DNA from 2 places in the Arthrobacter sp. TJ-58 genome. Region 1 is predicted to be linked to the other one. Evidence: riboswitches for the same ligand, from Rfam matches in the RefSeq annotation. Region 1 holds a riboswitch; the other holds the start of a gene.
The links. A riboswitch is a leader RNA that binds a small molecule or an ion and turns the genes downstream of it on or off. The one in region 1 is predicted to bind S-adenosylmethionine.
Positions count from the first base shown of each region.

Region 2: it holds a riboswitch for S-adenosylmethionine, as region 1 does, so the genes downstream of both, AC4D2W_RS07530 (hypothetical protein) here and AC4D2W_RS14360 (methionine ABC transporter ATP-binding protein) in region 1, are expected to answer to the same signal.

Region 1 covers NZ_JBZCNM010000004.1:157,823-161,022, reverse strand. The annotation lists gene AC4D2W_RS14365 (methionine ABC transporter permease) at 1-454, opposite strand, end outside; gene AC4D2W_RS14360 (methionine ABC transporter ATP-binding protein) at 447-1,241, opposite strand; SAM riboswitch class I at 1,344-1,442, opposite strand; gene AC4D2W_RS14355 (CoA-binding protein) at 1,618-2,034, opposite strand; gene AC4D2W_RS14350 (alpha/beta fold hydrolase) at 2,093-2,710, opposite strand; gene AC4D2W_RS14345 (LLM class flavin-dependent oxidoreductase) at 2,882-3,200, opposite strand, start outside.
Region 2 covers NZ_JBZCNM010000002.1:290,404-293,603, reverse strand. The annotation lists gene AC4D2W_RS07540 (RBBP9/YdeN family alpha/beta hydrolase) at 1-602, opposite strand, end outside; gene AC4D2W_RS07535 (LLM class flavin-dependent oxidoreductase) at 601-1,620, shown strand; SAM riboswitch class IV at 1,679-1,818, shown strand; gene AC4D2W_RS07530 (hypothetical protein) at 1,834-2,217, shown strand; gene AC4D2W_RS07525 (tyrosine-protein phosphatase) at 2,174-2,899, opposite strand; gene AC4D2W_RS07520 (3-hydroxyacyl-CoA dehydrogenase family protein) at 2,909-3,200, opposite strand, start outside.

The DNA.
Region 1 (3,200 bases):
AGCTGATCAGGCCCGGGCGGGCCTCGACGAGCAGCACGTCGCGGACGATCTGCAGCCGGCCGGCTCCCATTGAACGCGCCGCTTCCACCACGCCGCCGCCCAGTGAGGTGATGTTCTGTTCCACGAAGCGGGCAAAGTAGGGCACCGCGTTGATGGTCAGCGGCACGATCACGGCTGCCGTGCCGATGGTGGTTCCCACCAGCAGCCGGGTCAGCGGAATGATGGCGATCAGCAGGATAAGGAAGGGAAAGGAGCGCACCAGGTTCACCAGCGTGTCCAGGATCCGGTGCAGCTTGGGCCGGGGTGACAGTCCGTGGGGTCCGACGGCGTACAGCAGCACCCCCAGCGGGGTTCCCAGCAGCACGGCCAGCGGAATGGCAATGATCAGCATGGTGCCGGTCTCTCCCAGCGCGGCCAGCAGTTCGGGCCAGACTTCAAGGATGCGGTCAAACATGGAGGGCCCCCTTGCCGTGGGCTGCGGGCCGCTCAAGCCGGATCTCGTCCGACACCAGGTAGCGTCCAATCGACGTGGCAGGGCTGAACGCGGGGCGCTTCAGCTCACTCAGATCGAACTGTTCCACCACCCGGCCCTCTTCCATGACGGCAACGTTCTCAGCGATGGCCTTGATGACGTTCATTTCATGGGTGACCACCACAATGGTGATGCCAAAGCGCGCGTTGACGTCCGCCAGGTACTGCAGCACCGAGGCCGTGGTCCGGGGGTCGACGGCGGAAGTCGGTTCGTCGCAGAGCAGCACCTTGGGTTTGGTGGCGAGGGCGCGGGCAATGGCGACGCGCTGCTTCTGCCCGCCGGAAAGCTTGGCCGGATACGTTCCGGCCTTCTCCGGCAGGTCAACAATTTCCAGTGCTTCCAGCGCACGTTTGCGGCGCTCGGCCGAGTTCCCGATTCCCGCGAACTTCAGCGACAGTTCAACGTTCTGGGCCGCGGTGAGATTGCTGAGCAGGTTGAAGTGCTGGAAGATCATGCCGATGCCGTGGCGGCGTTTGCGCAGCTCCAGCGGCGTGAGGCCCACCAGGTCCACTCCGTCCACCAGCACGCGCCCGGATGTGGGCCGCTCCAGCAGGTTGATGTTGCGCAGCAGCGTGGATTTGCCGGCACCGGAAAACCCGATGATGCCCTGGATGGTTCCGCGGCCGATGTTCAGTGAGACGTTGTCGACGGCGGTCAGTTGCTGCCCGCCGGTGTCAAAGACGGTTGAGACATTCTCAATCCGGATCATGTGTTCCTCCTGGGTCCAAGCCCGAGAAGAGGTGCCGCCGCAGGCCGGACCGCCGGCGGTGCGCCGGAGCGCACTGCAGGGGACCGGGCGAAAGCGGGTGCTTCTCCATCGGTCCTGGCGGTAGCACCCTTGCTCCGCAGGATCGCGGAAGGGTTGCTGCGGCGTCACGGAGCCAGGTCTCTCAGCCGCTCTGGATGGTTACAGGTTCCATGGTCGCCGGGGCAGTGCAGATGCGCAATCAGATGTCATGATGCGGCGAAGCATTGCGAATCATGACCTGCCCGGCGTCATCTTGGAGTTCCACAGCGGATGAGGGCGTCCGCGGCAGGGCAGGTGAGAGGTCCGGGGAAGAAAGAGTGCCCGGGGCGGCAGTGGGCTACAGGCCGAAGTGCGGTGCCTCGATGACCGGGCAGGTGTTCATGACAACGTCCAGTCCGGCGTCGGCCGCCCGCTGCGCCGCGGCCTCGTCGATGACGCCCAGCTGCAGCCACACGGCTTTGGCCCCCACCTCGATGGCCTGGTCAACAATGGCGCCCACGCGGGAAGAATTCACAAAGCAGTCAACGACGTCGATGTGGCCGGGAACCTCTTTCAGGCTCCGGTAGCCCTTGTTGCCGTGTACGTCGTCGCCCTTGAGGCTCACCGGGATGATCTCCATGCCCAGGTGGTCCTGGATATAGCGGGACACGCCGACGGCGGTGCGCAGCGGGTTGTTGGACAGGCCCACCACGGCCCAGCGGCCCTTGTTCTTCAGGAGGGATTCGATAACTGCGGGGTCGTTGACGTGCGGCATCTGCTGTCCTTCGGCGGAGTGCTGGAATGGGGCTCCAGCTTACGCCCGGCCGGTGTGATCAGCCGAGAAAGGATTCGATGGCGTCGGCCAGGGCGGCGTCCGGCACCCGGGATACATCGCCCTCCACCAGCTGGAACTCTCCCTCGTCCAGGGCATCGGCTGCCCGGCGGGCGAGGTCGCGGGTCTCATCCCCGCTGGTGCTTCCGGCAAGGACCAGCACGGGGACCTGGACGCCGCCGAGTCCTTCCAGTTCCGTCTGCATCACCAGCAGCTCATCCTCGCCTTCATCCAGGGCCAGGGCCGGTTCCAGTGCCACAACGCGGGTGATGACGGCGGATTCCTCGGCGGCCCGCAGAGCCAGGAACGCCCCCGACGCAAAGCCGTAGAGGTCTGCGGTGCCGCCGGCCACCTGCACCACGGCCAGCAGGTCATCGACGTCGGACTCGGCGGTGTACTCCTCGCCGAGCCCGCTCTCACCCAGCCCGCGGCGGTCGTACGTGTACACCGTGTGGTTCTCGGACAGCAGATTCGCCAGCGCACGGGTGCCGGAGCTGTTCCGGTCCGAGGTCAGCGGATCCACGATCACCAGCGGCGGTCCGTCACCCTGCCGGGACCAGGCGATCTGGGTGCCGTCGGCGGAAAGGGCCATTCCGGAGGCACTGGGGGAAGGTTCCATGACGGACTCCTGCTCGCGGGAGGGGCACTGCGGACCCTTCAAACGTAAGGAGACGCTCCGTCCCCGGTCAATGCCCCCGCCGGGAACCCGCCCCCGGAAGCGGCCCCCGGCTGACCGGCCGGCAGCTGCCTGGCCGACAACTGACTGTCCGGCAACTGCCCAACCCGCAACTTACCGGCCCGCGGCTGCCGGCTGCCGGCGGAAGGAGGCGCCGCGGTGTTCGGAAGGCAGCTTGTCTCCGGCTCCGAACAACTTGTTGCGCAGCGTGCCCGGCGTGTACCCGGTCCGGTAGGCGCCGCGCTTCTGCAGTTCGGGCACCACAAATTCCACGATGTCCTCAAAGGTCCCCGGCGTGATGGCGTAGGCCAAGTTGAAGCCGTCGACGTCGGTCTCCTCCTGCCAGCGGATCAGCTCCTCCGCGATTTCAGCGCCGGAGCCAACCATCCGCGGACCAAGGCCGCCGATCCCCGCGGATTCGGCGATGTCACGC
Region 2 (3,200 bases), on a different contig from region 1:
GCGGCGAAGGCGGTCAGCAGGTCCCGGCCCTGCTGCCAGTTCCCGATGCCGCTTTCATCGTTGATGTGGGTAAGCGGGCCGGCGTCGATCACCGGAATGTTCCAGGCCTGGGCCAGCAGCCGGGCGCCGGGGAGCGTGCAGTAGGGATCGTTCTCGCTGGCGATCAGCAGCCCGGGCACCGGCAGCGGTTCCAGCCTCGGATCGCGGAATGAGCCGGCGGTGTCCGGGAAGGCGGGCTCGGCCGGGTCCGGCGGCGCAACCAGCAGCACGCCCCGGGCGCCGTCCGGATTGCGCAGCAGCCACTCCGCGGAAGCCAGGCAGCCCAGGCTGTGGGCCACCAGGATGGTGTCGCCGTTCCGGGACCCGGCGGCAGCATCCAGCGCGTCCATCCAGTTCTCCAAGTTCGGGTCGTCCCACGACGACGGCGAAATCCGGGACATATCCGGAGCGTCAGCCTGCCACCGGCTTTGCCAGTGCTCATCGTTGGAACCGCCGATGCCGGGGACGATGGTCAGGTGCATGCTGTCTGCCTTTCCGTTGACGGCCGCCGCCGGGCGGAAGCCGGGAATATCTCCTCGGAAACCGGTGCTGTTCCTGAACATGAAGAAAATCGGTTTCCTGTCCTTTGGACACTACCGCGATGTGCAGGGTTCTTTTGTCCGTACCGCCCGGGATGCCCTGCTGCAGACCGTCGAGCTGGCGGTTGCGGCGGAGGAGCTGGGGATAGACGGCGCGTTCCTGCGCGTTCATCATTTCGCCCCGCAGTTCGCTGCACCGTTCCCGCTGCTTTCCGCCATGGCCGCACGGACAAGCCGGATTGAACTGGGTACCGCGGTCATCGACATGCGTTATGAAAATCCGCTGTATCTCGCGGAAGAAGCCGCGGCCACGGATTTGATCAGCGGCGGCAGGCTGCAGCTGGGCCTGAGCCGCGGTTCCCCCGAGCCGGCCCTGCGCGGTTACGAGGCCTTTGGCTATGTTCCGGATGCGGGAAGCACCGACGCGGACGAGGCCCGCAAGCACACCCTGGTGTTCCGGGCTGCGATTGCCGGCGCAGGCCTCGCTGCGGCAGATCCGGTCATGACCGGCAGCTCCGGAACGCTGGCGGTTGAACCGCAGTCCCCGGGGCTCAGCGAACGAATCTGGTGGGGATCCGGAACGCGGGCCACCGCCAAGTGGACCGGCGAGCAGGGCATGAACCTGATGAGCTCCACTCTGCTAACGGAGGACACCGGGGTGCCCTTTGACCAGCTCCAGGCGGAGCAGATTCAGGTGTTCCGCAAAGCGCGGGCCGACGCCGGCCACGAGGGCACCGGGCTTGTCTCGGTCAGCCGGAGCGTCATTCCGCTGGTGACCGAGACCGACCACCGGTACTTCGGGCTGCGGGCCCAGACGGATTCCCGTGACCAGGTGGGCCGGCTGGACGGCGGGCTGGCCCGGTTCGGCAAGAGCTACATCGGTGAACCGGATGTAATCGCCGCGCAGCTTGCTGCCGATGCCGCGGTCCAGGCCGCCGACACCGTGCTTATTACGGTGCCGAACCAGCTGGGCGTGGAATACAACGCGCAGCTGCTGGAGAGCCTGGTGAAGCACGTGGCACCCGCGGCGGGCTGGCGCTGATGCCTCCGGTCCGGTGACAGTTCCCGACTGTCACCGGCATGCGCTATGGTTGTCTCAGCTTCACGAGAGGTGGCCAACACGCCCGGAGGAATCCGGGTCTGTAAAAGCTCCGACTGGCCTCACACCAACCCCACTGTTCGGCGGGTGGTTCGGATGACGAAGCGGCCCGCGGCCAACCGGTGCGGGCAAGGACAAACCGTAAAGGAACACACTGTGAGTATCTCCAGTGGCGCCCGCTGCATCAGCTACACCCCCGGCCACAACGTCCACCTCATTCACGGCAAGCGCCTGGCTGTTTACGATGACTGGGTGGATGCCCAGGCCTACGTCGATCTCGATCTGGACCTGATTCAGTTGGTCGTGGACGGCGAGCAGCAGCTGATGTGGTTCCACGACCTGCCCTCCCTGGCGCAGGCGCTGGCCCATTCCAACGGCCAGGTGCAGTGGTGCACACGCTATTCGTCGCTGCTGGTGCCCGGAGGCTTTGACAGCCCCGCACGGCGCTCTTTTTTCTACTTGGCGACGCCGGAAAGGGTCCATCCCTGTAAACAGCTCAACGCAAACGACTCCGAAGACGCCCAAGCTCAGCGGGGCTAAGCCCAGCTGAGCGGAGGTACTGCTCCGCGTCAAAACCGTCCAGGGCGCGGAGCAGTTCCTTCCGGCCGTCGGCCACCCGCGCGTCTTCCTGCTCCGCCGTCAGCGGTTTTTCCCGCGGATGCACCTGCGTGGTGTGGAAGGCGTTGATGCCGCGGACCGCCTGTTCGTAGTCGTCGGCGATGGCTTCAGGCGAGGCCCCGGCCAGCTGCAGCAGCAGCATGGCGACGAGTCCGGTGCGGTCCCGGCCGGCAGAGCAGTGGATCACCACCCCACCGTCACCGGCCTCCGCTATGGCACGCAGAACAGCGGCGATCTTCTCCGGCCAGCGGCGCAGGTTCTCCCGGTAGAAGCGCGGGGAGTCCATGTAGGGGCCGGTGAGCGCGGTGAACTCCGGATCCTTCGCTTCCTGCGTGGGCCCGGTGAGGAACGTGATTCCTGCGGCAGCCTCCGCGTCCGGCAACGGATCGGTGTCCCTGCGTCCCTGCTCCTCTTCGTTGCGGAGGTCGACGACGGTGCGGACTCCGGCGGCGCGGGCCTGTTCCCAGCCCCGCGTGGTGAGCCATTCGGACCGCCCCATGCGGAAGATCCGGCCCGGGAGGACGGCGCCGCCGCCGGCGACCGGGATCCCGCCCAGGTCCCGTGCGTTGGCGGCGCCCTCCCAGTGGACGTCGCGGCTGCTCATGACAGCCGGCTAGGACCAGTCAAAGAAGCCCTTGCCGGATTTGCGGCCGAGCTCCCCGCGGGCCACCTTGTCACGGAGGATCTGCGGCGGTTCGAAGCGCGGGCCGAGCGTGGACGCCAGATACTCGGCGATGCCCAGGCGCACATCCAGGCCCACGATGTCGGTGGTGCGCAGCGGGCCGGTGGGGTGCTTGTAACCCAGCACCATGGCAGCGTCGATGTCTTCGGCGGAGGCCACGCCCTCTTCGACCATGCGCATGGCTTCCAGGGCAATCGCCACGCCCAGCCGCGAGCTGGCAAAG